4 regions of the Halomonas sp. DP1Y21-3 genome follow, and region 4 is predicted to be linked to each of the others. Evidence: predicted binding sites of a transcription regulator. Region 4 holds the regulator's gene; each other region holds the start of a gene.
The links. Region 4 encodes FNR, which switches genes on or off when oxygen is low (the NO sensors DNR and NnrR bind a similar motif). Its sites were predicted from a motif close to TTGATNTANATCAA; they were not measured.
Positions count from the first base shown of each region.

Region 1 (7,152 bases), on a different contig from region 4:
GTGGAAGTAACCGTCGAGCAAGCCGGACAGGTTGCTGCGCTGGGCGCCCTCGTCCTTGCCCAGCGCCCTCGGCACGATGGAGAAGGTATACGAGATCCCGTCCTTGGCGTGGGCGTAGGGCAGCTTGCCCACCGACGTCAACGAGGCCACCGCGCCCTTGGTGTCACGCCCGTGCATGGGGTTGGCACCCGGTGCGAAGGGCTCGCCGGCGCGACGACCGTCCGGCGTGGTGCCGGTCTTCTTGCCGTAGACCACGTTGGAGGTGATGGTCAGCACCGACTGGGTCGGCTCGGCGCCACGGTAGGTATTGAGCTTGCGGATCTTGTTCATGAAGGTCTCGACCAGCTCGCAGGCGATATCGTCGACGCGCGGATCATTGTTGCCGAAGCAGGGGTAGTCGCCCTCGATCTCGAAGTCCACCGCCACGCCGTCAGGATCACGCACCGGGCGTACCTTGGCGTACTTGATCGCCGACAGCGAGTCCGCCGCCACCGACAGCCCGGCGATGCCGCAGGCCATGGTGCGCTTGACGTCGAGGTCGTGCAGCGCCATCAGCGCCGCCTCGTAGCTGTACTTGTCGTGCATGTAGTGGATGGCATTGAGGGCGGTCACGTACTGGCGGGCCAGCCAGTCCATCAGGCCATCCATGCGTGCCCACACCTCGTCGAAGTCGAGCACCTCGGAGGCGATCGGCTCACTCCTGGGGCCGACCTGGATCTTCAGCTTCTCGTCGACGCCGCCGTTGATCGTGTAAAGCAGCGTCTTGGCCAGGTTGGCTCGGGCACCGAAGAACTGCATCTGCTTGCCGATCACCATGGGAGACACGCAGCAGGCGATGGCGTAGTCGTCGGAGGCGAAGTCCACGCGCATCAGGTCATCGTTCTCGTACTGGATCGACGAGGTATCGATGGACACCTTGGCGCAGTAGCGCTTGAAGCCGTCGGGCAACTGTTCGGACCACAGCACCGTGAGGTTGGGCTCCGGGCTCGGGCCCATGGTGTAGAGGCTGTTGAGGAAACGGAAGCTGGTACGGGTGACCAGGGTGCGTCCGTCCAGTGCCATCCCGCCCAGGCATTCGGTGGCCCAGATCGGGTCGCCGGAGAACAGCTCGTCATACTCAGGGGTGCGCAGGAAGCGCACCATGCGAAGCTTCATGATGAAGTGATCGACCAGCTCCTGGGCGCGGGCTTCGTCGATCACGTCTTGGCGCAGGTCACGCTCCAGGTAGATATCGAGGAAGCTGGAAGTACGTCCCAGTGACATGGCGGCGCCGTTTTGCGACTTCACTGCCGCCAGGTAGCCAAAGTAGGTCCACTGGATGGCCTCCTGGGCGGTGGCAGCCGGGACCGAGACGTCGAAGCCGTACTTGGCGGCCATTTCCTTGAGCTGGCCGAGTGCACGATGCTGCTCGGCGACTTCCTCGCGCAGCTGGATCACCGCCTCCAGGTCCTCGCCCTGTTCGAAGCGCTGCTGCAGCGAGGCAAACTGCGCCTGCTTGTCACGCATCAGGAAGTCGACGCCGTAAAGGGCGACCCGGCGGTAGTCACCGATGATGCGTCCACGACCATAGGCGTCCGGCAGTCCGGTCAGCACCCCTGACTTGCGACACTTGAGGATGTCCGGGGTGTAGACATCGAACACCCCCTGATTGTGGGTCTTGCGAAATTCGGTGAAGACCTTCTTGACCTGAGGATCGAGTTCACGACCGTAGGCCTGGCATGAGCCCTCCACCATCTTGATGCCGCCGTTGGGCATGATCGCCCGCTTCAGCGGCGCGTCGGTCTGCAGTCCAACGATGGTCTCGAGACGCTGATCGATATAGCCGGCGTCATGAGCGGTGATGGTCGAGACCAGCGAGGTGTCGAAGTCCAGCGGTGCATGGGTGACGTTTTCCTGCTTGACGCCTTCCATCACAGTGTCCCATAGCTCGCGAGTGCTGGCCGCCGGCTCGCTGACCAGGAAACGCTCGTCACCCTCGTAGGGCGTCACATTGGCCAGCAAGAAGTCTCGTACGTCGACGTCCTTCTTCCACTCGCCCCCGGCAAACCCTTCCCACGCTTGCGCGAATTGCTCTTTCATCGACTTGCACCTCAACAGAGTAAATGACAACGCTAGTCCTGCATGCTGAGCGACGGCCATCCCTCGGAGATGGCAGCCGACCCGCCTGTTCGGTGGCAGCAGCGGTCGCCGCATCGGAGGCGGCGGGTGTGCTGCACGCTTCTCGATCGGCGAAAAAACACCTGCCCTCGAGAGCACAATTCGACCTTAGCAGTAGTCCCGTCGCCCCTACTTGACCCGCATCATGGCGCCACGGGACGGCGATACAGCACGAGCGAAGCGGCCAAGAAACCTGTACCAGGCCAATTTCGCGCGGCGAGGACGGCCGCCTGCGCTATGCTGACAAGGGCATACGTAGGCCTGAGCCCTGTCCCACCGCCGGGTGCCCGTGATGAACAGCTTTCCCACGCTTCTGGAGTACGGTCTGCCAGGCTTCGCCGTGGTGCTGCTGATCCTCGGCTACCACCTGCTCAACAAGACCCACACCCTGTTGCTCAATGAGCGCTCTGGCGAGACCAGTGAGGGCACCGAGTTGCGCATTCGCTATCTGCAGGAGATCTCCAAGAACGCCAGGCTGTTCATGGCGCTGAGTCTGCTGTTCTTCGTCGGCGGGCTGGCCATGGCAATGATGAAACCCTCGAGCCAGGTCAATCTTTCCATCGCCCCGCCGGAAGGCGTACTGCCGGTCATCCGTCTGCAGGAGCGGGACATGCCGCTGGATGGCCGGGGCACGGTCGTGCTGAAGGTCCAGGACGACAATGTGCTGCGCATCTTGAACAACGATCTGCACGGCCGGCTGATCGCCATCGAGCAGGAGCGCGACGCCTTGAAGAGCCAACTGGCCGACGTCATCGCTGCAGCGGAGCGAGATTCTCCGCAGGTAGGCTTCTAATGAAGAACAGGCAGGGCGCCTTGGCGTCGCGCGCGATGGCGACAGACCTGGCCGGGCCAGCGAAGGGAAAACGACGGCGCCACCCCACGTCTACGATAAACGCCCTGCTGATCGTGCTGCTGAGCGTCGGGGTGGCGTGGCCGGTGATTGCCCAGCAGGCCCCGCTGTCCAGGGCCAAGGCGCTGTTGCAGCAGGGTGACAACCAGGCCGCCCTGCGCGAACTACGGCCTCTGCTCGAAAGTCCTGATCCGCTGGCCCGGATGGAAGGCTTGAACGCCCAGGGCTGGATTCTGTATCGGGAAGGCCGCCACGCTGACGCCTCAGCGCTGTTCGAGCAGGCGCTCAGGGCGAGTCAAGGTCATGACGGCTTGCGTGAGGTGCGCCTGAAGGCTCTCAACAACGCTGGCATCAACGCCTTTTCCGCCGGAGAGCTCGACAAGGCTCGAAGCTACTTCGAGGCCGCACTGGCCCTCGGCAGCGACGTGGCCCCGCGCTACCTGACCATCATCACCCGCCAGGCCCCCATGCAGTCGGCCCAGCAGCAGGTCAGCGCAGGACGTGAAAAGCGCATCGAGCGCGACTTCGAGGGGGCGGTGGCCGACTACACCCGGGCGCTTGCGATCGACCCGAACAACAACGACGCGCTCTCCTACCGCGGCTACGCCTACTACCGCTTGGGCCAGTACGACAGGGCCCGGGCGGATATCGAGGCGGCCCTGGCGAGTTCTCCCCAGCGGCTGGACGCACTGATCAACCTGCTCAAGGTGAGCTGCGCCAGCGGCGATGACATCGATGCGGTGCTCAAGCGCCGAGGTCACGCCATCCAGCGTCAGCGTGAGGCCATGCTCGACGACAGGGAGCTTCAGCGCCAGTGCCCCGACCTCTTCGCCAGCCTGAAACACTGAACAACCGCCATCGGCGCGGCAAGGACGTCGCCTTGCAGTTGCCTGAACGCAGCGACGCCACCCGAAGGTGGCGTCGTGGTTGGGGCGCTTGAGCTCTTGACGTAGGCAGCCAGCTTGTCAGGCACTCAGCAGGGCGTTGAGACGCTTGACGTAGGCGGCCGGATCGTCGAGATGACCACCCTCTGCGATGATCGCCTGATCGAGCAGGATCCGCGCCAGATCACCGAAGCCGTCACCGTCGGCCCCTTCCAGGCGAGCGACCAGGGCGTGGTCCGGGTTGAGCTCGAGGATCGGCTTGACCTCGGGCAGGCTCTGGCCCGCAGCCTCCATGATACGGCGCATCTGGAAGCCCATCTCGTGCTCGGGTAGCACCACGCAGGCAGGTGAATCGGTCAGGCGGTGGGTGATCTTGACCTCCTGGACCTCCTCGCCGAGCGCTTCCTTGACCCGCTTGACCAGATCCTCCTTGGACTTGGCGGTCTCCTCCTGGGCCTTCTTCTCGTCCTCGTCCTCGACGTCCCCCAGGTCCAGATCGCCCTTGGCAACATCGGCAAACTTCTTGCCATCGAACTCGGTGAGATGGCTCATCAGCCACTCATCGATGCGATCGTGGAGCAGCAGCACCTCGATGCCCTTCTTGCGGAAGATTTCCAGGTGGGGGCTGTTCTTGGTGGCGTTGAAGCCATCGGCGACGATGTAGTAGATCTTGTCCTGACCTTCCTTCATCCGCTCCACGTAGTCGGCCAGGGACTGATCCTGGGTGGCGCTGTCGGTGTGGGTGGAAGAGAAACGCAGCAGGCCGCTGATCTTGTCGCGGTTGGCGTAGTCCTCCGCCGGACCTTCCTTGAGCACCGAACCGAAGGTGTTCCAGAACGTCTGGTAGGCTTCCTTGTCCTTGGCCAGCTTCTTGAGCATGTCCAGGGCACGCTTGGTCAGCGCGGACTTGATCTTCTCTACCTTCGGGTCCTGTTGCAGCAGCTCACGGGATACGTTCAGCGACAGATCGCGGGTGTCCAGCACCCCCTTGATAAAGCGCAGGTACAGCGGCAGGAACTGCTCGGCGTCGTCCATGATGAACACGCGCTGGACGTACAGCTTGACCCCACGGGCACCGTCACGCTCGTACAGGTCGAAGGGTGCGCGGCCCGGCACGTACAGCAGGCTGGTGTACTCCAGGTTGCCCTCGACCTTGTTGTGGCTCCAGGTCAAGGGGTCGGAGAAGTCGTGGGCCACGTGCTTGTAGAAGGCCTTGTACTCGTCCTCGGAGACCTCGCTCTTGGGCCGCACCCACAGCGCGGTCGCCTCGTTGACGGTCTCCCAGGTGGTGACCTCGCTACCGTCGACCTCGCTGCCATCGTCGTCGGTGGCCTTTTCGGTACGCGGCATCTTCACCGGTACTTCGATATGGTCGGAGTACTTGCGCACCAGGCTCTGCAGGCGATAGTCGTCGGCAAACTCCCTGGCGTCCTCCTTGAGGTGGAGGATGATCTCGGTGCCGTGCTTCTCGCGCTCGATCTCGGCGACCACGAACTCGCCCTCGCCTTTCGAGCGCCACTCGACGCCGGCATCAGCGGCGTCACCGGCCTTGCGGGTACGCACGGTAATCTCGTCGGCGACAATAAAGCCAGAATAGAAGCCGACCCCGAACTGGCCGATCAGCCGGGCGTCCTTCTGCTGTTCGCCGGAAAGCTGCTTGAGAAACTCGGCGGTGCCACTCTTGGCGATGGTGCCCAGGTTGGCGATCACGTCCTCGCGGTTCATGCCGATACCGTTGTCACGAAGGGTGACGGTGCCGGCCTCGCTGTCGTGCTCGATCTCGACGCGCAGCTCGCTGTCGCCCTCGTAGAGCGCATCATTGTCCAGCGCCTGATAACGCAGCTTGTCGCAGGCGTCGGCGGCGTTGGAGATCAGCTCCCGAAGAAAGATCTCGCGGTTGGAGTACAGCGAGTGGATCATCAGGTTGAGAAGCTGCTTGACCTCGGTCTGAAAGCCCAGGGTTTCTTCGTGGGTAGCGGTGGTCATGGTAGATCGAACCCCTTTCGACATGGCGATTTCCGGGCCAGCGATGGCTCGCTGGCGGTCCAGAGTGCACGGCTCGCGCCGCACGTCATTCAAGATGACAATCGATATGGGGTCCGTGCTGCGCTTTTCAAGGCTGGCGCCACCAAGTCAAGGCTGGCCAGACCTGGGCCGACGTCCCTGGCCGTGGTCACCCGGCTAAAGGCTGCCCGGGCCGGCTCTCACCTACGCCGGCGCCCCCAGCACGTAGGTCAAGCGAGCCCGGGCAACCGGCGCGTCTTCGTCGTCCTGCCATGCCCATGCCTCGACATTGGCCATGCGCCGCCCTTCGCGCACCAGGCGACAACGCGCGTAGGTTGGCTTCACCCCGGCCGAACTGAGGTAGTCCACGGTGACGTTGACCAGCCTCGGCAAGCGCGGCTCACGGGTCTGCGCCAGGGTATCCAGCGCTGCCGCAGTCTCCAGAAAGGCCGACACCACACCACCGTGCAGCGCCGGCAGCATCGGATTGCCAACGTTGTGGGGACGCGTCTCCAGTACAAAGCGCCTGCCGCGCTCATCGCTGTCCTCCTTCACCCCGATGAAGTCGGCGTAGGGCACCTCGCCAAGCCAGGCGTTGATCTCACCGCTGGCACGCCCACGTTCCAGCAAGCCGCTGACACTCTCGTGTGGAGCCGACGCTATCGCGACACTGGCGGCATCGCCAACTGGGGCCTTCTCTTCGATAAGGGGATCGCCCTCGTCTTCCACAAGACCGGCGAACATGGCCTCGGCAAAACCTGCTGGCGTGTTGCGCGGCCCCAGCCGGGCAAAGTGCCCGCGGGCGCAGGCCACCACCTGTCCTTCTTGCTGCCAGGCTCGGGCCTCGGTGAACACCACCGAGTCGGTGATGGCCTCCACTTCGGCACGTACCCACAATGACGCCCCCTGACAGGCAGGGCGACGATGGCTGATATGCAGATCCAGGGTGGGACAGACCTCAGGACTTGGCAGTGCCGGCAGGACCGAGGCACCGCAGGCGGTGTCCAGCAGTACGCTGAGCACCCCGCTGTGCACCAGGCTTCTCGAGCGATCACCGCATAACTCGGCGCCCCCGGGCAGATATAAGGTGACGCCGCTGGCATCCACCGCAACGACGCGCATGCCGAGCGCCTGGGTATGTGGAATGACATCGACAAAGCGCTGAAGCGCCTGCCGCCAGAGCGACACGGAGGGTGGCTGCAGAGTGCGGTGCGAGGAGGACATGAGCGGGCTCGAATTCAAACGTTTGACTGACAA
Region 1 covers NZ_JAHVJM010000002.1:30,164-37,315, forward strand. Annotated here, with positions in the region: gene pflB (formate C-acetyltransferase) at 1-2,079, opposite strand, end outside; gene KUV74_RS05515 (hypothetical protein) at 2,450-2,950, shown strand; gene KUV74_RS05520 (tetratricopeptide repeat protein) at 2,950-3,855, shown strand; gene htpG (molecular chaperone HtpG) at 3,973-5,877, opposite strand; gene KUV74_RS20805 (PaaI family thioesterase) at 6,100-7,119, opposite strand.
Region 1: the regulator FNR is predicted to act here: its motif matches at 2,291-2,304, upstream of pflB (formate C-acetyltransferase).

Region 2 (7,152 bases), on a different contig from region 4:
CCTTCCCCCGCCTTCAACAGATGCCAGTCGTCGTCGATCGCCAGCACCAGCTCGCCCTCCACCACCACCAGATGCTCCACCACCCCCGGCGCATGGGGACTCGAAGCGCTCTCGGCGCCTTCGGCCAGCTCGATCTCGAACATCTCGAAACCCAGCATGGGATCATAGGGAAACAGCAGCTTGGCGCGCATGCCGGCGCTGTCCCTGCCCCATACCGAATCGTCGATACTCACGCGCCGTTCTTCCAGGGGGCCGTCCATGGCCCGTGTCGGGCTCCCGAACAGCGACGAGAAGCTGACCCGAAAGCCGCTGGCGATACGCCATAGCGTGGCGACGGTGGGACTCGACTCGCCACGCTCGATCTGGCCGAGCATGGCCTTGCTGACGCCGGTTTCGCGAGCGGCACGCTCGAGACTCCAGCCCTGAGCCTGGCGCAGTCCCTTCAGGGTGGTGGCGATATGGTCGGCAATATCCTGCATGGCGGCCTCCAGAAAGGTCGGCCCAGTATACGCAAGGTTTACGCCGCTGGCCCGCCGTCGCTTGCGGTCAGCACACCACACCTTACGCGCCACGACTCCTGCCTCTTGTTCCTCTTCTCTTGTTCCTCGTCTCTCGTCTCTTCTCTCTTCTCTCACTTCAGCATGCTTGTGCGTTATAACGTCCACTGCTAGCCTTGGACGTTATAACGCACAAGCACCAATGTACCCGCTCCGCGGTTTCCCTGGCTTTTTCTGGACCGTCTCATGAAAGCTTCGCCAAGTTCACTGGCCGCCAAGGCTGGCCAGACGCATCGCCCGAAGATGCTCGACGACCTTCATCCCTCCACGCTGGCCGCCGGGTTCGCCGCGGTCTTGATCGGCTACGCCAGTTCCGCCGCGATCATCTTCCAGGCGGCCCAGGCCGCCGCTATCGATCAGGCCCAGATCGGCTCCTGGATGTGGGCCCTGGGCATCGGCATGGGTGTGACATCGCTGGGGCTGTCCTGGCGCTATCGCATGCCGCTGCTGACCGCCTGGTCGACGCCCGGGGCGGCGTTGCTGGTGACCCAGTTGCCCGGCGTGCCCTTCGACCAGGCCGTCGGTGCCTTCCTGCTGTCATCGCTGCTGATGCTCGCCGTCGCCGCCAGCGGCCTGGTCGAGCGCATTATGGCGGTGGTGCCGGCGTCGATCGCCTCGGCCATGCTGGCCGGCATCCTGTTGCCCTTCGTGCTGGAAGTCTTCACCACCGTGCAGACGGACCCCTGGCTGCCGCTGGCTCTGCTGGGTGTATGGATGCTGTGCCGCCGCCTGGCGCCACGCCTGGCCATCGTCACGGTCCTGGCCGCGGGGGTGGCGCTGTGCCTGGGCCGCGGCGACTTGAGTCTGGCGGGTGTTGCCGTGAGTCTGACCCGTCCCGCCTGGGTGACCCCGGCCTTCGATCCTGTGGTGTGCCTGGGTATCGGCATACCGCTGTTCGCGGTCACCCTGACCACCCAGAACCTGCCGGGGTTCGCCATGGTCAGAAGCGCGGGCTTTACGCCGCCGGTGGCGGCAAGCCTGGGGGCCACCGGCCTGGCGTCGCTGCTGATGGCACCCTTCGGTGGCCACGGCGTCAACATGGCGGCGATCAGCGCGGCCCCCTGCCTTGGCGAAGAGGCCCACCGCGAGCCTGGGCGACGCTACACCGCCGGCATTGCGGCGGGAATGGGCTATCTGCTGCTGGGCGCCCTGGGGGCGACGGTGGCGTCGTTGTTCGACGCCCTGCCCAGCGCCATGATCGCGGTGGTGGCGGGACTTGCGCTGATGGCCACCCTGGGCGGTGCGCTACGTACCGCCTTCAGCGACGGCGACAACCTGGACGCGGTGCTGGTCACCTTCGCCATCACCGCATCGCCATTGACCCTGGCGGGCATCGGCTCGGCCTTCTGGGGCCTGGTGGCGGGGCTGATCGTGCTGAGACTGCAGCGCAGGCGCTGAGTCGGGGGCGGTAGAGATTGCGGGAAGGATGCTGCGGGGGCGGCCGCTCAGGCGGCGATGGAAGGATCACAAGACAAGGGAAGAACCACAGGAGCAGCCGCCGGGTGCTGCGCGCGCACCCGGCGTGATCGATCTCAGCCGTCCAGCGACACGCTGTCGGGCGAGGCACTGGCTGGCAAGGCACGGGCTGGCAAACCACGGCCAGCGTGGGTCGCCTCGTCACTGGCCATGCGCACCATGGCCAGGGCCTCATCCAGGCTCTCGACCTGCTCGACACGCACCAGCTCGTCGCTCAGCTTGACCTCGGTACCGACACGTTCGCTGACCAGCCGCTCGAGGCTCGCCAGATCGCGTCCCTCGCCCATGGGCAGAGAATCGACGCTGGCGGAGCCCGTACCCGGCAGGTAGATGGTGCCGTTGGAGAAGTCCACCGCGTAGGCGATCACCCCGGGCACGATAAAGAACAGCAGGCCGACGCCGTTGGCCACCGCCACCACCGGGTCGATGCGACCACTGATCTGCCCCTTGCGTTCAGGGTGAAAGACGGTGCCGCAGCCGACGAGCGAGGTCAGGGTGGTGGCAAGCACCAGGCCGGTAAGCAGACGGGGCGGACGCAGCATGAACAACTTCCTCTTGCAGTAATCTGGCATAAATGACGGAAAGCGGTGCCGACAACGACTCGACCGCTGCCCAGCATGATAAAACTCATGCGCATCCTACCACGTTCGCCACCCGTCGCTCCTTGTCGCCACCAACGGTGGCGGTTGCTTTTGCCGGCATGACACCTTCCCCGTACAATGCACGTCACTTTCATGGCCGGATGCGAGTCGCCGAGGATGCCCCTCGACGGCCATCGACGGGACAGCCTGCTGTCCTGCTCGCCTCCAGCGCTTACCAGACTCGATGTGAAGGAACCTGCGGACCCATGCGCGCCACCGAACTTCTGATCAGTACCCTGAAGGAAACTCCTGCCGACGCCGAGGTCATCAGCCACCAGCTGATGCTGCGCGCGGGCATGATTCGCCGCCTCACCTCCGGCCTGTACACCTGGCTGCCGCTGGGCCTTCGCACCCTGCGCAAGGTGGAGCGTATCGTGCGCGAGGAGATGGACCGTGCCGGCGCCCAGGAGCTGCTGATGCCGGCGGTGCAGCCGGCCGAGCTGTGGCAGGAGTCCGGCCGCTGGGAGCAGTACGGTCCGGAACTGCTGCGCCTGAAGGATCGACACCAGCGTGACTACTGCGTCGGCCCGACCCACGAAGAGGTGATCACCGACCTGGTACGCAAGGAGATCGCCAGCTACAAGCAGCTGCCGGCCAACTTCTACCAGATCCAGACCAAGTTCCGTGACGAGATCCGTCCGCGCTTCGGGGTCATGCGCTCGCGTGAGTTCATCATGAAGGACGCCTACTCCTTCCACCTGGACGAGGCCTCGCTCAAGGACACCTACCAGAAGATGTACGACGCCTACGTGCGCATCTTCACTCGCCTGGGTCTCGACTTCCGTCCGGTGATCGCCGACAACGGCTCCATCGGCGGTACCGGCTCCCACGAATTCCACGTACTGGCCGACTCCGGCGAGGACGATATCGTCTTCTCCACCGAGTCCGACTACGCCGCCAACATGGAAAAGGCCGAGGCCCTGCCTGCGCCCCTGGACAGCGATGCCCGCCGCGCCGAGCCCGCCGAGGAGCTGAGGCTGGTCGACACCCCCAATGCCAAGACCATCGCCACCCTGGTCGAGCAGCACGGCCTGCCCATCGAGAAGACCATCAAGACCCTGATGGTGCACGGCCACGAGGGCGGCCTGGTGGCGCTGCTGGTGCGCGGTGATCATGAACTCAACGAGGTCAAGGCCGAGCACCTCGAGGAGGTGGCGACGCCGCTGACCATGGCCAGCGAAGAAGAGATCCGCGCCGCCGTGGGCGCCGGCCCCGGCTCGCTGGGCCCGGTGGGGCTCGAGATGCCGATCGTCATCGATCGCAGCGTGGCGCTGATGAGCGACTTCGGCGCCGGTGCCAACGTCGACGGCAAGCACTACTTCGGCATCAACTGGGAGCGCGACGTGGCCCTGCCCAAGGTCGCCGACCTGCGTAACGTGGTCGAGGGTGACCCGTCACCCGACGGCAAGGGCGTGCTGTCGATCAAGCGCGGCATCGAGGTAGGCCACGTGTTCCAGCTCGGTCGCAAGTACAGCGAGGCGATGAATGCCACCGTGCTGGGCGACGAAGGCAAGGCGGTTCACCCCTGGATGGGCTGCTACGGCATCGGCATCACCCGCGTGGTGGCCTCTGCCATCGAGCAGAACCACGACCAGGGCGGGATCATCTGGCCCGACGCCATCGCCCCCTTCCATATCGCCATCGTGCCGATGAACGCCCACAAGTCCCAGCGCGTGCGCGAGACCAGCGAGCGCCTGCACGACGAACTCAGCGCCGCCGGCTTCGACGTGCTGCTGGATGATCGTGATCTGCGTCCCGGCGTGCGCTTCGCCGATCAGGAACTGATGGGCCTGCCCCATCGACTGGTGGTGGGCGATCGCAGCCTCGACAAGGGTGAGCTCGAGTACAAGGGTCGCCGTGACAGCGAGGCCACCATGGTGCCCGCCGACGAGATCGTCGAGTTCCTCAAGCAGCGCATCGCCCTTTAAGGCCCCGCGTGGCGCGCCGCGGCTTGTCGCGGCGCGCCTGGCAGGCGGATGGAATTCAGGCGAGTTCAGGTGATCTCAGAAGCAATAAACCAAAAAAAACCGACCCCGAAGGGTCGGTTGAAAAAGGGGGATGACTCCCCCTCCCCTGACGCTGGTTGACGGCTATCGCTTGCGACGGTGAGCGTCGCGGATGATAAAAGCGATCCAGCCGGCCATGAAGGCCACAGAGAGAGCGACGGCACCCAGCCCGAAAATGACGGCGTTGTCGACGTACATGGCGCTGTCCTCCTGTCTCTGTGTCGATGAATTCATGGTACCCGGTCGGCCCTTGAATTGTGCTGACCTGCGTCAAGGGTGACCGCGAGACATCGGCCCGCCATGACGACGAAAAAGCCGCCTTCAAAAGGCGGCTTTTTCGTCGTCTGTGGCACCCTTTCAGCGAAAGCGCCTCCAGCTACCGCTGCCGGGACCCTAAAGGACCTTGCGGTCCTCCACCTCGGAGGCCTCGGTACCCGGCGGCAGCGGGTGCCCCTTGGCCAGTTCGGCTCGGGTGGCCTGGCGAATTTCGAGCACCTCAAGGCGATACGACAGGGTCTCCCCGGCCAGGGGGTGGTTGGTGTCCACCACCACGCTGTCCCCCTTGACCTCTACCACGCTGACGATCTGCGGGCCGGCATCGCCGGGGGTCTGGAAGCACATGCCGGGGCGCAGATCGGTGCCGGGAAAGGCCTGGCGCCCCACCTCGCGCACCAGCGACTCGTCGCGCAGGCCGTAGGCCTCGGCCGGGGACAGGGTGACGCTGAGGCGGCTGCCGACCTCGGCGTCGACCAGAGCGCGCTCGAGGCCTTCCATCAAGTTGCCGTGGCCGTGCAGATACTCCAGCGGCTCATCGCGCTTCCAGGAATCGTCCAGGACGTCGCCCTGCTGGTTGCTCAGGACATAGTGCAGACGCACCACACACTGGGGAGAAATTCTCATCTCGGGCTCCTTGGAGTCGACATCAGTCCTGGCGCTTGAGCGCGGCGACGGGCATTTCCAGGCGCTGCTGGCGATGCAGCATGTTGAGCAGCACGATCGCCCGCTCTTCGCCCTTGTGGCTCTCGAACACCGCCTTGAGGTCCTTGAAGGGTCCGTCGGTAATCTCCACCGACTCTCCGGCCCGGAAGTAAAGCTGGCCAGGATCGTCGTCCTTGGCTTCGCCGTGCTGGCGCAGCAGGTCGATCAGCTCATCGCTGACCGGCACCGGCATCGACAGCCCGAAGGTCACGATCTTCAACACTCCGCGGGTCGAGCGAATCGGGCGCCAGTTGCTCTCGACCTGGTCGAGCCGCAGAAACAGATAGTAGGGGAACAGCGGCTCCTCGACCCAGGTCAGCTTGTTGCGGCGCTTCTTCTGCACCTCCAGCACTGGATGAAAGAGCTCGTATCCCTGGTTGGCCAGATGCTCGGCGGCCCGGAACGACTCTCCGCCCTTGCACTGGACCACGTACCAGCGCGGGGTGGCATCGCCCCCCAGGCCCGCCTCGATATTGCTGTGACTCATGTGACTCCTTCCAGACTCAACCACCACCAGCCACCAAGCCGGCAGTATCGCCTGTCATTGACGCGGTTCCCGGTGCGTTGCCGACGACCCTTGATGATCACCGCTGGTATCGCCCCTGCGGCTTTGCAACAATTCGTCGAGCCGCACCGAGATGTTGCGCGCATTTTACCATTCGGAAGGCGGCCTGTGGCCGACCAACTGCAAGGAGGCTATCCATGCCCACCTCGTCCGGCCAGCATCCCTGGGTCGACGCCCTGCGCGTCTACCTGCGACTACCCGTGCTGGCCATGCTGTTTCTGGGCTTTTCTGCGGGCCTTCCCTTTCTGCTGGTGTTCTCCACCCTGACCACCTGGCTGCGTACCAGCGGGGTCGAGGTTGCCGCCATCGGTTTCTTCTCGTGGATTGGACTGCTGTACTCGATAAAGTTCTTCTGGGCACCGGTGGTGGACGCCTTCCGCCTGCCGCTGCTGACCCGCCTGCTGGGCCAGCGGCGCAGCTGGATGCTTGCCGGCCAGGCGCTGATCATGGGCGGCCTGCTGGGCCTTTCGTCGCTGGACCCGGCCTCCCAGCTCGGCGCGGTGGCGCTGTTTGCGCTGATGGTGGCCTTCGGCTCGGCTACCCAGGACATCGCCATCGACGCCTTTCGTATCGAGTCGGCCGAGGACGAGGTCCAGGCAGCGATGGCGTCCACCTACATCATCGGCTATCGCGGCGGCCTGATCATGGCCGGTGCAGGGGCGCTGTATCTGGCGTCGGCCTTCTCCTGGCAGGTGTCCTACCAGTGCATGGCGGCACTGACGGCGGTGGGCATGATCACCGTATTGCTGCGTCCCGAGCCGCCGCGCCAACCGCTGGCCAGTCGCCTGGCCAAGGAGCCCCGGGTGCGCGCCTTCCTGCGCGCCAGCCGCGGCCGGCCCGCATGGGTCCGGCGCACCGGCGCCTGGTTGATCGGCTCCGTGGTCTGCCCCTTTCTCGACTTCTTCGGGCGCTTCGGACTGGGCGCACTG
Region 2 covers NZ_JAHVJM010000006.1:291,713-298,864, reverse strand. Annotated here, with positions in the region: gene KUV74_RS17915 (helix-turn-helix domain-containing protein) at 1-479, opposite strand, end outside; gene KUV74_RS17910 (benzoate/H(+) symporter BenE family transporter) at 744-1,955, shown strand; gene KUV74_RS17905 (hypothetical protein) at 2,090-2,575, opposite strand; gene KUV74_RS17900 (proline--tRNA ligase) at 2,881-4,602, shown strand; gene ccoM (cytochrome c oxidase subunit CcoM) at 4,765-4,878, opposite strand; gene KUV74_RS17895 (peptidylprolyl isomerase) at 5,074-5,580, opposite strand; gene rfaH (transcription/translation regulatory transformer protein RfaH) at 5,603-6,145, opposite strand; gene KUV74_RS17885 (AmpG family muropeptide MFS transporter) at 6,361-7,152, shown strand, end outside.
Region 2: the regulator FNR is predicted to act here: its motif matches at 4,941-4,954, upstream of ccoM (cytochrome c oxidase subunit CcoM).

Region 3 (7,152 bases), on a different contig from region 4:
GCCACCGGCGAGACCATTCGCCAGGTCGCCGACGGCAATGCCGACACCATCAAGGCCGCCATCGACGCCGCCCAGGCGGCCTTCCCGGCCTGGCGCGATACCCCGCCGGCCAAGCGCGCCCAGGTGATGTACCGCTTCAAGGCGTTGCTGGAGCGTGACGCCGATCGTCTGGTGCAACTGATCAGCGAGGAGCACGGCAAGACCCTCGAGGACGCCATGGGCGAGCTCAAGCGCGGCATCGAGAACGTCGAGTACGCCTGCGGCGTGCCGGAGCTGCTCAAGGGCGAGTACTCCCACAACGTGGGGCCGTCCATCGACGCCTTCTCCAACTTTCAGCCGCTGGGCGTGGTGGCCGGCATCACCCCGTTCAACTTCCCGGCGATGGTGCCGCTGTGGATGTACCCGATGGCCATCGCCTGCGGCAACGCCTTCGTGCTCAAGCCCTCCGAGAAGGACCCGTCCGCCGCCCTGGCGGTCGCCCGCCTGCTCGAGGAAGCCGGCCTGCCCCAGGGCATCATGAACGTGGTTCAGGGCGGCCGCGAGACCGTCGAGGCGCTGCTCGACGCCCCCGAGGTCAAGGCCGTGTCCTTCGTCGGCTCGACCCCCATCGCCGAAACCATCTACCGGCGTGGCGCCGAGAGTGGCAAGCGGGTGCAGGCCCTCGGTGGCGCCAAGAACCACGCCGTGGTGCTGGCCGACGCCGATATCGACAACGCCGCCAACACCCTGATGGGGGCCGCCTACGGCAGCGCCGGCGAGCGCTGCATGGCGATCTCGGTGGCGGTGTGCGTCGGCGATGACACCGCCGACCGCCTGATCGAGGCCATGGGCCCCAAGATCGCCGCGCTGAAGATCGGCCCCGGCACCGACAAGGGCCTGGACATGGGCGCCCTGGTCACCGCCCAGCATCGCGACAAGGTGCTCGGCTATATCGAGAAGGGCGTGCAGGAAGGGGCCACGCTGGTGGCCGACGGCCGCGACCTGGTGGTCCCGGGCCACGAGAACGGCTTCTTCGTCGGCGGCTGCCTGTTCGACCGGGTCACCCCGGAGATGACCATCTACCGCGAGGAGATCTTCGGCCCGGTGCTGTGCGTGGTGCGTGTCGACAGCCTCGACGAGGCCATCGCCCTGACCAACGCCCACGAGTACGGCAACGGCACCTGCCTGTTCACCCGTGACGGCGAGGCGGCGCGTCGCTTCACCGACGCCATCGAGGTCGGCATGGTGGGTATCAACGTGCCGCTGCCGGTGCCGGTGGCCAGCCACAGCTTCGGCGGCTGGAAGCGTTCGCTGTTCGGCGACCTGCACGCCTACGGCCCTGACGCTGTGCGCTTCTACACCCGTCGCAAGGCGGTGTCACAGCGCTGGCCCTCGCCCTTCGAGACCACCCAGGCGGAGTTCCACTTCCCCTCCGGCGGTCAGTAGGCTCCGGCAAGAAGACCACGGGCCCTGCGGGGCCCGTTTTCGTTTACCACAGCGAGCGAGCCGCTGATCCACCACTGACAGGCGACTTATACACCGCTGCCCACAGCCCCTGCACCGCCTGCCCACCGCTTTTCACAAGGTGCCACACAGGGTTATCCACAGAACGACTCACAAGCTCATCGCCACCTTTATCTGCACGCCTGACCCGCAAGTCGGATTCCCACCATCGCCAGGTTGTCCACACCCGGCCCCGGTGCAGCGCGTCATCCCTTCGCTCCATCCCTCACTTCATTGGCGGACACTGATACGCATCAAGCCGGCGGTGTCCGCGTGGGGCTAGCATGGCGCCTCTCTTCGCTCGGAGATCGACATGGAACTGGTCTGTCCCGCGGGTAGCCTGCCCGCTTTGAAGCGCGCCGTGGACGAGGGCGCCAACGCGGTCTACTTCGGCTTTCAGAACGCCACCAACGCCCGCCAGTTCGCCGGGCTGAACTTCACCGACAAGCGCGCCCGGGAAGGTATCGACTACGCCCACGCCCGGGGCTGCCGGGTGTTCTGCGCGATCAATACCTACCCGCAGCAGTCGAGCCTGGCCCAGTGGCGCGCGGCGGTGGACCAGGCGGCTTCGCTTCAGGTCGACGCCCTGATCCTGGCCGATCCGGGCCTTTTGGCCTACGCCGCCGAACGCCACCCGGACATCCCCCGCCACCTGTCGGTGCAAGGCTCCGCCACCAGCCACGAGGCGCTGGCCTTCTACCACCGCGAGTTCGGCATCCGCCGTGCGGTGCTGCCCAGGGTGCTGTCGATCCACCAGGTGCGCGACCTGGCCCGCCACAGCCCGGTGGAGCTCGAGGTGTTCGCCTTCGGCAGCCTGTGCATCATGGCCGAGGGCCGCTGCTATCTGTCGTCCTACCTGACCGGCGAGTCGCCCAACACCCACGGCGTGTGCTCGCCGGCGGCCCACGTGCGCTGGGAAGAGACCGCCAGCGGACGCGAATCGCGCCTGAACGGCGTCTTGATCGATCGCTACCGCGCCGACGAACAGGCCGGCTACCCGACCCTGTGCAAGGGACGCTTCAACGTCGAGGGCGACGTCGGCCACGCCATCGAGGCGCCGACCAGCCTCAGCACCCTGGACCTGCTGCCCCAGCTGGCGGCGCTGGGCATCAAGGCGATCAAGATCGAGGGTCGTCAGCGCAGTCCGGCCTATGTGGCCAGCGTCACCCGCGTGTGGCGCCAGGCACTGGACCATCTGGACCGGGCCGGCGACGACTATCGCCCCCAGGCCGACTGGAGCGCCGCCCTGGCGCCGCTGGCCGAAGGCTCCACCCATACTCTCGGCGCCTACGAGCGCGACTGGAAATGACAGGAGGCGAGATGACCGCTGCTTCACTGGAATTGAGCCTTGGCCCGGTGTCCTTCTACTGGACCCGCGAGCGCTACTTCGCCTTCTATGAACAGGCCTGCCACTGGCCGCTGGCCAGCGTCACCCTAGGCGAGACCGTGTGCTCGCGACGGCGCGACATGAAGCTCGCCGACTGGCTGGAGATCGGCCACCAGCTGGCCGCCGCCGGCAAGCAGGTGATCCTCGGTTCGCAGACCCTGATCGAGTCCAACGCCGACCTGCGCGACCTGACCAGGCTGTGCGACAACGGCGACTTCCTGGTCGAGGCCAACGACATGAGCGCGGTGCACCGGCTGTCCGAGGCGGGCCTGCCCTTCGTCGGCGGCCCGGCGCTCAACCTCTACAATGTGCCGACCCTGGAGATCCTCAAGCGCGCCGGCATGTTCCGCTTCGTCGCCCCGGTGGAGTTGCCCGGCGCCGACCTGGCCCGGCTGCTGTCTGACGCCCGCGAGGCGGGGCTGGCGCTGGACTGCGAGGTGCTGGCCTACGGCCACCTGCCGCTGGCCTGGTCGCCGCGCTGCTTTACCGCGCGTCACCATCAGCACCCCAAGGATCGCTGCCAGTTCGTCTGCCAGGACTATCCGGAAGGGCTGTCGCTGACCACCCAGGACGACAGCCGTCGACTGTTCACCCTGAACGGTATCCAGACCCTGTCCGGGGCCTGTCAGGACCTGCGCCACGAGCTTGCCGAGATGGCCACAATGGGCGTCACCACGGCCCGGCTAAGTCCGCGTTCAGAGGGGATGGATGAGGTGGTGGCGGACTTCGACCTGGCCCGCCAGGGACGCTACCCGGCGCCCTCGCCGCTGGCGCTGGTCGACGCCGAGCTGTGCAACGGCTACTGGCACGGCCAGGCAGGGATGGATCTGGCGCCGGTGCTGGAAGACTGAAAGCCCCTTCCCTCCCACGCCACCTCACTCAGGAGGCCGGTTCGCCGGCCTCCTGCGCTACCCGTCAGCAAGGAGCCTAGGCCTGGCGGGGCAGCCAGCGCTGCAGCTGCCCCAGCACCTCGAGCAGGTAGGGATGCAGCAGTTCCATTTCCTGGCCATCCAGCAAGTTCTTCACCGTCAGCCCCAGTTCGGTGTCACCCTCCAGGCACAGCCGGCGCTGGAAGAACAGGCTGTCCGGGTCCTCCTCACGGCTGGCCAGGCAGGCGAACTCGCGCCAGCCCCCCGCCACCTTCACCTCCCAGGGCGCGTCGGTGACCTGCAGGCGCCCGTGCGTAAGCGTCAGGGTGACCGCCAGCGCCAGATCGTCGATGGACAGACATACACGGCGCCCTTCAAGCACGTCGAACTCACCGTCGGCCAGCGGCTCTGCCAGGGTGCGGTTGAGCCAGGGCTCGAGACTCGTGCGCAACAGCGGCAGGGGCAGCGGGCCGAGACGGCGCATCAGTGACAGATGCAGACGATGGGGCACCCGGGTCAAGGCGCCGGACGTCAACGACGACGACAGCGAAGGAAGGGTGGGCAAGGCAGGAAGGGCAAGAGAAGGCAACGACAGCGAGCCGAGCGGTGACAGCGACATGACGGGTTCCTGGTCAAGCGGCACGACGCCGCCGGGTCATGCTAGCGATCCCGTCGCCCTCGGTTCATGACGCCCATCAAGCCCTCTGGCGTAGCGCTCGTTGAACGCTCTGACACAGCCGAATGCCGGGGTCGAAATGGGAACTCTGCTACACTGCGGACATCATAGGGTTCGGCCCCTTGGCTTCACCCAGGTTCCGCAGAGCATCAAGTTCACAAGCGGAAAAGGAGCAACGATGTCCATCGAAACCAGCTTCGAAGGCTACCTCAAGGCCAAAGAGGGTGGCCACCTGCGTAGCATGAAGATATCGCATCGCGGCGCCGTCTCCGTGGACAGCGCCGAGCTGGTGCGGTCGCGCAAGGTCAAGAGCAACGTCAGAGCCCTTCGCCGCAGCCTCGATCGCAGGGACAGCAAGCCGGAATGAGCGGCATCAAGCTGCTGCCACCTTTCGTCCTGCTGGTGGCCGGCTTTCTGCTATGCCATTCGATCCCTTCCTGGCGACGCTACGTCATTCGTGCCAACGGACAACAGCTGACATTGCGCAGCGCCATCGCCGGCTTTGGGGCCGCCCTCCCGGTCTTCGCTGTGCTCTACCTCCTGCACGCTTTCTCTGCCCCCTCCGCTTCTCCTTACGCCAACCCAGACACCCAAGGCGAGCCCTTCGGCGAGCCCTTCCTTCAGACGTCGCTGGTTACCCTTACCATTGCGATCATCTGCCTGGCGTTTACGAAACTGGTGGCCTGGTACTATGCCTTCTATCTGGGCCAATCCCGTCTGCGCCAGCGCCTGGCCGGGTTTGCGCGTCGCAGCGTCGGGGCTAGTGTCTATCACCGACTGCAACGAGCAGCACAGTGGTGCCACTGGCAGAGCTATCGCTTCACCGTCCACGCCATGCGCAAGCTGATAGAGGGTGACCATGCCGAAACCCTCTACCTTGGCAGCCTGCTTGGCACCGGCAGCGGCCTCTGCATGTTCGTGCTGGATTCTCGCAAGGTGATCATCGGCAACGTGACTGGCATGCCCGAACCCTCGGCGCCCAAGGAGGAAAGCCAGATACGTGTGTTGCCCTACTTCACCGGGCACCTGTGCGAAGCCCATCTCCAGTTGCATATCACCACCGACTACACGCCCTACCTGGACGCCCAGAGTCGGGGCGAGGCCCACCGCGACTACGCCTTTGACATCGTGCTGGCCGCCCACAAGACCAGCTACGTCCGGGAGTTCGACATCCGTTTTTTCCGCAGCCGGTTCATCAACCACCACTGCCCCTGCGGCCACCCCGTCTACAACATCACCCGCTCCGGCCAGGCTCAGCCGCCTGGGGCGTCATAGCGCCTGCTGTCACGACGCTGGCTGAACGACACCCCCCTCCAGACACAACGATGGGCCCCGAAGGGCCCATCGTTGTGACGCTGGCCTATTCGCGCGCCAGCCGTGCTTTCTAGCCACGTATTCTAGTCGTGCTTTCCAACCAAACGTCGACTAGCCACACTTCGACCAGCCGCAGCCGGCGTAGCAGGTGGGGCAGCCGTCCATCATGATCAGCTCGCCGCGACACTCGGGGCAGTTGCCGACCACGGCGGGGCCGGCGCCTTCGGCGGCGGACTCGGCAGGCTTGCCATCCAGCGGCTCGACCGCGCCGCTCGGGGTCTCGTCCTCGACCTCGGCGGGGTACCAGCCGTGGCCGGAGGCCTGGCGTCGGGCGTAACGGCTGACCAGGTCCTCCACCGGCACCTGGTTCCCGTCGATATCGAGAAAGCCGCGACGGTAGAGGATCTGCTGGATCGACCAGGCGATGGCGGCGACCTCGGAGTCGTGGAACATCGGCTTGTTCCAGCGGTTCATGCCGCAGCGCACCAGGCCCTTGTCCCAAGCCACCTTGCGCAGATCCGCCACCGCCTGGGTGACGTAGCCGCCGCGGGCCGCCAGCGACAGGCTGCGCATGGTGGCGGTGATCCACTGGTGCTCACTGGACAGCTGACCGGAGGGGAAGAAGAACTCCACCGGGCGCTCGATGATCACCCGCTGGCCGTTGAGCACGCCTTCCACCGGCATGAAGGACACCAGCAGGTAGACCTTCTTGCGGCCTTCGGCGCCGACGTAGGAGATCTTCTCGGACACCGCCTCCAGCGTTCCCTCGGGGCGCGAGGGGATGCGCATGGTCAGCGGGTTTTCCTCGGGCAGCGGGGCCGGCGCGGGGGCGGCCTCTTCGCTCTTGACGCGGTAGCCCACGATCTTGGAATTGATTTCGACAGCCATCAGCGGGCTCCTCCAGAAAGATGATGCGGGCGTGACACGCTCACGACCCAGGCATGATATTGCGGCTCGCCGACTGGCAGGCAGGCTGGCTTGCCGCTGGACCGATTACCACTTGCCATAGGTCCCCTCCTTCAAGCCGTCGTAGAGGTTGGCGGCGTTGTGTTCCTCACCGTCGTAGATCACCGTCTCGTCGCCCTTGAGTTCGAGGGTCTCGCCGTTCTCCAGCTCGAAGATATAGGTGGTGTTCTTGAGGTCATCCTCGCGCACCAGCACGCCCTGGAAGGCCTCCGGGTTGAAGCGGAAGGTGGTGCAGCCCTTGAGACGGCTCTGGTAGGCGTCCAGGTACAGGTCCTTGAACGCCTCGAAGGCAAAGTCGGTGGGCACGTTGACGGTCTTGGAGATCGCCGAGTCGACCCAGGCCTGGGCCGCGGCCTGCACCGCCACGTGCTGCTTGGGGGTCACCGCGTCGGCGGTGATGAAGTAGTCGGGCAGGTCGCTTTCCACCGCGTCGGCGTGCATGAAGTGGCGGTAAGCGG
Region 3 covers NZ_JAHVJM010000003.1:616,221-623,372, reverse strand. Annotated here, with positions in the region: gene KUV74_RS11420 (CoA-acylating methylmalonate-semialdehyde dehydrogenase) at 1-1,425, shown strand, start outside; gene KUV74_RS11415 (peptidase U32 family protein) at 1,796-2,791, shown strand; gene KUV74_RS11410 (U32 family peptidase) at 2,803-3,720, shown strand; gene KUV74_RS11405 (SCP2 domain-containing protein) at 3,797-4,357, opposite strand; gene KUV74_RS11400 (hypothetical protein) at 4,593-4,781, shown strand; gene KUV74_RS11395 (hypothetical protein) at 4,778-5,689, shown strand; gene KUV74_RS11390 (ribonucleoside-diphosphate reductase) at 5,840-6,616, opposite strand; gene KUV74_RS11385 (adenosylcobalamin-dependent ribonucleoside-diphosphate reductase) at 6,722-7,152, opposite strand, start outside.
Region 3: the regulator FNR is predicted to act here: its motif matches at 4,424-4,437, upstream of KUV74_RS11405 (SCP2 domain-containing protein).

Region 4 (7,152 bases):
GTGCAGTCGCTCAATTCGCTGGAGCGGGACCTGCTGCGCGAGGCGCTGCATCTGGTCAAGGAGTTCAAGGCCAGCCTGTCCCACCGCTATCACCTGGAGTATGCATGAGTGTCGAGGCAGCCCCCCAGGGCAAGCTGCCTTGGCGTCAATGGTTTCGCTTGGGAGAGTACCCGATGCTGAGAGCGATCAGGCGTGTGGCCGACAGGCGTCGGCAGGCCGATGGCGATTTCGCCTGGCTGTTCAATCCCTATACCGGCGATGAGCTGGTGTCCCTGGACTGCGAAACCACCGGTCTGGATACCCGTCATGCGGAGCTGGTGTCCATCGCTGCGGTGCGCATCCGTGACGATCGCGTCTTGACCAGCGAGTCGCTGGACCTGCGGCTCGCGCGTCCTGCCAGCCTGAGTGGAGACTCCATCTGCATCCATCGCCTGCGAGGGGTCGACCTGGAAGGCGGCCTCGAGGTGCGCGAGGCCTTGACGACGCTGCTGGAATTTATCGGCAATCGCCCATTGGTCGGCTGGTGTATCGACTTCGACCTGGCCATGCTGGATCGCTACCTGAAGGCGGAGTTTGGCTTCTCGCTGCCCAACGCCACCATCGACGTGGCCCAGCAGTACCGCAAGCGGCTGCGCCGAAGTCACCCGGAAATCGAGGTGCAGCCGACCTTTGAACAATTGGCAGAGCGACTTGGAGTCCCGATCATGGGACGCCATACGGCCCTGGGCGACGCCGTCACCACGGCGCTGATGCATCTGCGCCTGGAGAGCGGGGCACTCACGGCGCCATCGCGCTGACCCGGTGCCGTCATCCGCGCTGACCCGTTGCCGTCATCCGCGCTGACCCGTTGCCGTCATCCGCGCTGACCCGGTGCCGCCCGCACCGGCAACCATTCACCTGCAAGGAGATCCTGTCATGAGTCTGCACGCCATGTTGACCCTTCTCGAGCCCACGCTGCTGGCGCTGGGCCTGGTCTCGGTGCTGGTGGCCTACCTCCAGTACTATCGCCGTACCCGGGACCTGTGGGGCATGGTCAAGTTCTGGGAGAAGCGCCTGACCCTGACCGTGCGCGAGTTTGGCTGGCAACGTGCCGGCATCCTGCTGCTGTTGCTGGGCGTGGTGGTGCGCTATCTGCTGGCGCTGAACGTCGTCTAGGGCTTGTCTGAAAAGTGCCTGCGCTCGGTAATACGGCGTTAAAAATCGTCTGGTGCGCCAGCCCGGTCAAAATGCTCATTTACACCCCGTAAACTGCGCTTTCTCACCGATTTTTGCCTTGTCTAACCTTCGCTCGTCGACTTTTCGGACAGCGCCTAGGGCCTGGCTGACAGGCACTTGCGTTCTTCGACTTGCCAGGCCAGGCCAGACCAGGCCACGACGCGCAAGGGCGCCACTACGGCGGTGTCGTCCTTGGCGGTTTCCGATGTGCCGCCGACGAAAAGCCCCTGCCGTATTGTCCTCGCCGGGGTAAGCGGTCGCTGACCTCTTCGCCACTAAAGCGTCCGGATGGTAGACTGGCGCCTCTTTCATTTTCAGCCGTGATGTCCCGCTCCCATGTCGCCACAGTCCGCCTCCGCCACCCTGTTCGATCCCCGTACCCCCGAGGATGACCATCTCTCGATCGATGCCGGCGTCAGCCCGGCCGACCCTGCTGCGGGTGGCGATCAGACGGAAGCCCAAGTTCAGGCCAAGGCACGGCGTGAATTCAACAAGCTGCAGAAGCGCCTGCGCCGCCAGGCCGGCAACGCCATCATCGACTACGGCATGATCCAGGAAGACGACAAGATCATGGTGTGTCTGTCTGGTGGCAAGGACAGCTACACCATGCTCGAGATCCTGCGCAGCCTTCAGCGCAACGCGCCGGTCAACTTCTCGCTGGTGGCGGTGAATCTGGATCAGAAGCAGCCGGGCTTTCCGGAGCATGTGCTGCCGAACTATCTGGACAGCATCGGCGTGGACTACCACATCCTCGAGCGCGACACCTATTCGGTGGTGAAGGAGAAGACGCCGGAGGGCAAGACCACCTGCGCGCTCTGCTCACGCCTGCGGCGCGGCTCGCTCTATGGTTTCGCCGAGGAGATCGGGGCGACCAAGATCGCTCTGGGCCACCACCGCGAGGACATTCTCGAGACGCTGTTTCTGAACATGTTCTTCGGTGGCAGCCTCAAGGCGATGCCGCCCAAGCTGCTCTCCGACGACGGCAAGAACATTGTCATCCGTCCGCTGGCGTACTGCCGCGAGGCCGATATCCAGGCCTACAGCGAGGCGATGGAGTTCCCGATCATCCCGTGCAACCTGTGTGGTTCCCAGCCCAACCTGCAGCGCCAGGTGGTCAAGGAGATGCTGGCCGAGTGGGAGGTCAAGCATCCCGGGCGCCTCGAGAGCATGTTCAAGGCGGTGACCAATGTGGCGCCGTCGCAGCTGGCGGATCGGCAACTGTTCGACTTCGAGGGGCTGGAGGCCGTACAGGCCGAACGCCAGGCCCGGCGCATCGACGTGGTGGATGCCGGCTGATCTCGCCAACAGCGAATGTGCATGACGCCATGACAGCAAAAGAGGCCGCATCTCCGGATGCGGCCTCTTTCTTGTCACACGCCATCTATTACGCTTTGCTTTCCAGATCATGGATACAGGGCCCTGCCGGCCAGGCCCGACACACTGCTGCCAGGCCCGCTCAGGTAACTTCGGTGTCGGCCAGGGTCGACAGCGCGGTCAGATCGAGGATATTGACCTCACGTCCCGATACCGCCACCAGATCCTGCTGCTGGAAACGCCCGAGGATACGGCTGACCGTTTCCACCGCCAGCCCCAGGTGATTGCCGATGTCGGCGCGGGACATGGACAGGCGGAAGCTGAACGGTGAATAGCCGCGGCGGCGGAAGCGGTCCGACAGGCCGAGGAAGAAGCAGGCCAGGCGCTGATCGGCGGTCTTGCGTGACAGCAGCTGCATCATCCGGCGGTCCTCTCGCAGCTCCTTGCTCAGGGTGCGAAACAGCTGGGCACGCAGCTCCGGTAGGGTCTGGGTCAGCGCATCGAGGCGGTCGAAGGGAATCTCGCACACCGTGGTGGTCTCCAGCGCCACCACGCTGCCGGGATAGCGGCCGTCGTCGATGCCATCCAGCCCAACCAGTTCACTGGGCAGGAAGAAGTTGGTCAACTGAGCTTCGCCGCTGCCTTCGGTGGTGATCTGCTTGAGACTCCCCGATCGGACCGCGAAGACGCTGGTGAAGCGATCTCCCTGCTCGACCAATCGTGTGCCTTTCTTGATCGGCGGGTGACGACGGATGATGGAATCGAAGCGCTCGAGGTCGGCGGTCTCCAGCGACAGCGGAAGGCACAAGGAACTCAGGCTGCAGGACTCACAGCGAGTCTCATGCAGCATGGGACGCCGCCGATCTTGGGCCGTAGGACTCATTCGCAGCTCCTGTGGATCTGGGATCGATATTGACTGGGCCATGGGGAGAACAGACGTCGCCCGTACAGCACGTTGATGGCACTATTCTACACCCTCAGATCAGCTAAAAGTGGTGCCTACCTCTTTAGGATTAATAACTTAGAGGTAGGATGCGTCATTGATGCAGCCCAGTCCAAAGTTGCCAGACGGCAAAGGCGATGATCATGCCAGCGGCGACAAGGCGTGTTGCCCGATGCGCCAGCAGGGCCTGCATTTGTCTGGCGGCGAGGCCCGTCACCACCAGCGCCGGAAGCGTGCCAAGACCGAAGCTCGCCATCAGCAGTGCGCCCTCGAGGGGCTCGGCCCGTGCCAGGCTCCAGGCCAGCATCGAGTACACCAGGCCACAGGGCAGCCAGCCCCAGATGGCGCCCAGCGCCACCGCCTGGGGCAGACGCACCACCGGCAACAGGCGTCTGCCGGCGGGTTCCAGGTACCTCCAGAGGTGACGTCCCAGTGCCTCGACGTGACGCAGGCCTTTCCATAGATCGGCAATGTAAAGCGCCATCAGGATCAACATCAGGCTGGCGACGATCTGCATCAGGCCACGCAGGGTCGGCGAAAGGCCGATCACCGAACCCAGGGCGGCAACCAGAGCGCCCGCCACACAGTAGCTGGTGATACGACCTACATTGTAGCCGAGCACAAGTGTGCTCACCCGCCAAGGTTGACGCATGCTGGGTGGGATGGCAAAGGTCAGGGCGCTCATGATACCGCCGCACATGCCAATACAGTGTGCACCGCCGAGCAGGCCAAACACGAAGGCCGCCATCATGGGAGGCAGTTCCAGGCCGGTAGGGTTCACTCAGGCCCTCTGGACGATGGACCACGATCGGATGTCTGCGCAGGCGTTTCGGAAGAGGAAGCGCCGTCATCGGCACCGCGAGTGTCGTCCTCATCCTCGAACAGGATGCGATAGGCGGGGCCTTCGAGGTCCTCGAACTGGTCGTTGCGCACCGCCCAGAAGAAGGCCCAGACCGCCAGGCCCAGCAGGATCAACGACAAGGGTATCAACAGGTAAAGGATGCTCATGGGCCGGGGCTTGCGGTGACGGGTGAAGGCGTCGCGGTCGGCCTGGTGCGTCCGCGCCGCAGACGCAGGGCATTGCCGATGACCAGCAACGAGCTGAGTGACATGCCGATGGCGGCAAGCCAAGGGGGCACGAAGCCCAGCGCCGCTGCGGGCAGCGCCACGACATTGTAGAGCACCGACCAGGACAGATTCTGGCGAATGATGCGACGGGTCTGGCGGGCCACCTCGATGGCTTCGACGATACCCGTGAGCGGTTCGCCCAGCAATACCAGATCGGCGCGGGTGCGGGTGAGGTCGCTGGCCCCGGCCATGGCGATGGCGAGGTCGGCGCCGGCCAGTACCGGCACGTCATTGATGCCATCACCGACCATGGCCACCTTTTCGCCCTGTGCCTGTCGCGCCTTCAAGTGCCCGAGCTTGTCCTCGGGGGAGGCCTCGCCACGCCACTGATCGACGCCCAGTGTGCGGGCAAGCTGGCCAACGTTGACGGCGCGGTCGCCCGACAGGATCTCGATGGCAAGCCCTCGCTGGGCGAGGGCGGCGAGGGTCTCGGCGGCGTCGTCACGGGGCTGATCGTCGAGCTTGAACCAGGCCTGGGGCTTGCCTTCGCTGGCCAGCAGCAACCAAAGCCCTGCGCCAGGGAGCTCAGGAACGGGTCGGCCCAGGCAGGCAAAATGCGGCTGGCCCAGTCGCCAGCGCCGGCCGTCGATCACGCCTTCCACGCCCTGACCCGGGTGATTGCGCAGTTCGCTGGCCTGGCAGGTGGCGTCGCGCCAGGCAGCGAAGGCGCGGGCGATGGGGTGCTCCGAGCCGGTCTCCAGTGCCGCCGCCAGTGCCAGATGCCGGCGCTTGGCGGCAGCGTCCATCTCGCCATTGTTGGCGCTTCCTTCGTCGTCGCTCAGCGGCCGGTGTTCGGCGAGTTGCATACGCCCCCGGGTCAGGGTGCCGGTCTTGTCGAAGACGACGCGATCGAGGCCGGCCAGGGTCTCCAGCGCATCGGCTCGGGTCACCAGTACCCCGGCACGTCTCAGCCGGCCGTGGGCCACGGTCAGGGCGGTGGGGGTCGCCAGCGCCAGGGCGCAGGGGCAGGTCACCACCAGTACCGACAGGGTGATCCACAGGCTGCGGCTAGGGTCGATCAGGCTCCAGACCAGCGCCACCAGGGCGGTGATGACCAGCAGGTTCAACACGAAGCGATGGGCCACCTGCTCGGCCAGGCGGGCGATACGTGGACGATGGGCGAAGGCACGGTCGGTGAGATCGAGAATGCCGGCGGCGCGGGTATCGTCGCCGACGCGGGTGACCATCACTTCGATCGGGCTGTCCATGCACAGGGTACCTGCGTGCACGGTATCTCCCTGGCGACGCAGGCAGGGCAGCGATTCGCCGGTCAGCAGCGACTCGTCGATCTGGGCCAGGCCCGAGGTAAGGGTGCCATCTGCAGGAATCTGGGCGCCGGGGCTGACCCGAACCCGGTCACCAGGGGCCAGCTGACTGGCGGGGATGACGCGTTCATCGCCCTGCTCGTCGAGGCGCACCGCGGCACTCGGCAGCGCGCTGGCCAGGGCATTGCCGCTGCGGCCGTAGTGGGTACGGGCGCGAGACTCCAGGTAGCGTCCGAACAGCAGGAAGAAGGTGAACATGCTGACCGAGTCGAAGTAGCGGTCACCGGAGTCGCTTACGACCGACCAGGTGCTGGCGACGAAGGCACCACCGATGGCCAGCGCCACCGGCACATCCATGCCCAGCACGCGGGTTCGCAGATCGCGCAGGGCGCCGACGAAGAAGGGTTGGGCCGAGTACAGTACCACCGGAGTGGTCAGCGCCAGCGATAGCCAGGCAAACAGACGCTCGAACTCGGTGCTGAGATCACCGCCGTCGACGTAGTGCGGGATGGAAAACATCAGCACCTGCATCATGCCGACGGCCGCCACGATCAGGCGTCTTATCATCTGGCGCGACTGTTGCTTGAGCCGCTGCTGAGCCTGGTCCGGCTCGTAGGGCTGGGAGGGATAGCCGATGGCAGCCATCTCGGCCAGCAGGCGCGACAGCGACAGGCGTTCGGGATCCCAGCGCACCTGAAGGCGATGCTGGGAAAGATTGACAGCGCAGCTCTCCAGGCCGTCGAGGGCATTCAGGCGGTGTTCGATCAGCCAGGCGCAGGCGGCGCAGGTGATGCCATCCACCGCCAGGGTCGCTACCTTGGTGTCGCCATCCTGACGCACGAAACGATCCTGCAGGCCCGGATCGTCGAATACCTGATAGCGGGCCTCGTCGGCGGGTGTCGGCGATGGGCGCTCCGGCAGGGCGGTGCGAAAGCGATAGTAGCTGTCCAGGCCGCCGCCGACGATGGCCTGGGCCACCGCCTCGCAGCCCGGGCAGCACAGCGGATGGCGCTGGCCATCCAGGGTGATCGACCAGGGTGCTGTGGCCTCCACCGGGGCGCCACAGTGGTAGCACGAGGCCGCCATCAGAGTCCCGGTGTCAGGCGCACGGAGGTCTCCCGCGGGAACTCTGCCTCGCCGGTCAGGCGCCATTCAGGCTGTCCTGACGCGCCTTCTGCGTGGGGCTGCAGCTGAAGGTACCAGCGATAGCGCAGATTGCGGTCGAGGGTGCCGACATAGTGGCCTGCACGGGTGTGGGTCAGCACCAGTGCCCGGTCGCGGGCGCCA
Region 4 covers NZ_JAHVJM010000001.1:797,396-804,547, reverse strand. Annotated here, with positions in the region: gene KUV74_RS03485 (DUF294 nucleotidyltransferase-like domain-containing protein) at 1-108, shown strand, start outside; gene KUV74_RS03480 (3'-5' exonuclease) at 105-797, shown strand; gene KUV74_RS03475 (hypothetical protein) at 916-1,155, shown strand; gene ttcA (tRNA 2-thiocytidine(32) synthetase TtcA) at 1,552-2,511, shown strand; gene fnr (fumarate/nitrate reduction transcriptional regulator Fnr) at 2,672-3,412, opposite strand; gene KUV74_RS03460 (sulfite exporter TauE/SafE family protein) at 3,567-4,253, opposite strand; gene ccoS (cbb3-type cytochrome oxidase assembly protein CcoS) at 4,250-4,480, opposite strand; gene KUV74_RS03450 (heavy metal translocating P-type ATPase) at 4,477-6,951, opposite strand; gene KUV74_RS03445 (FixH family protein) at 6,951-7,152, opposite strand, start outside.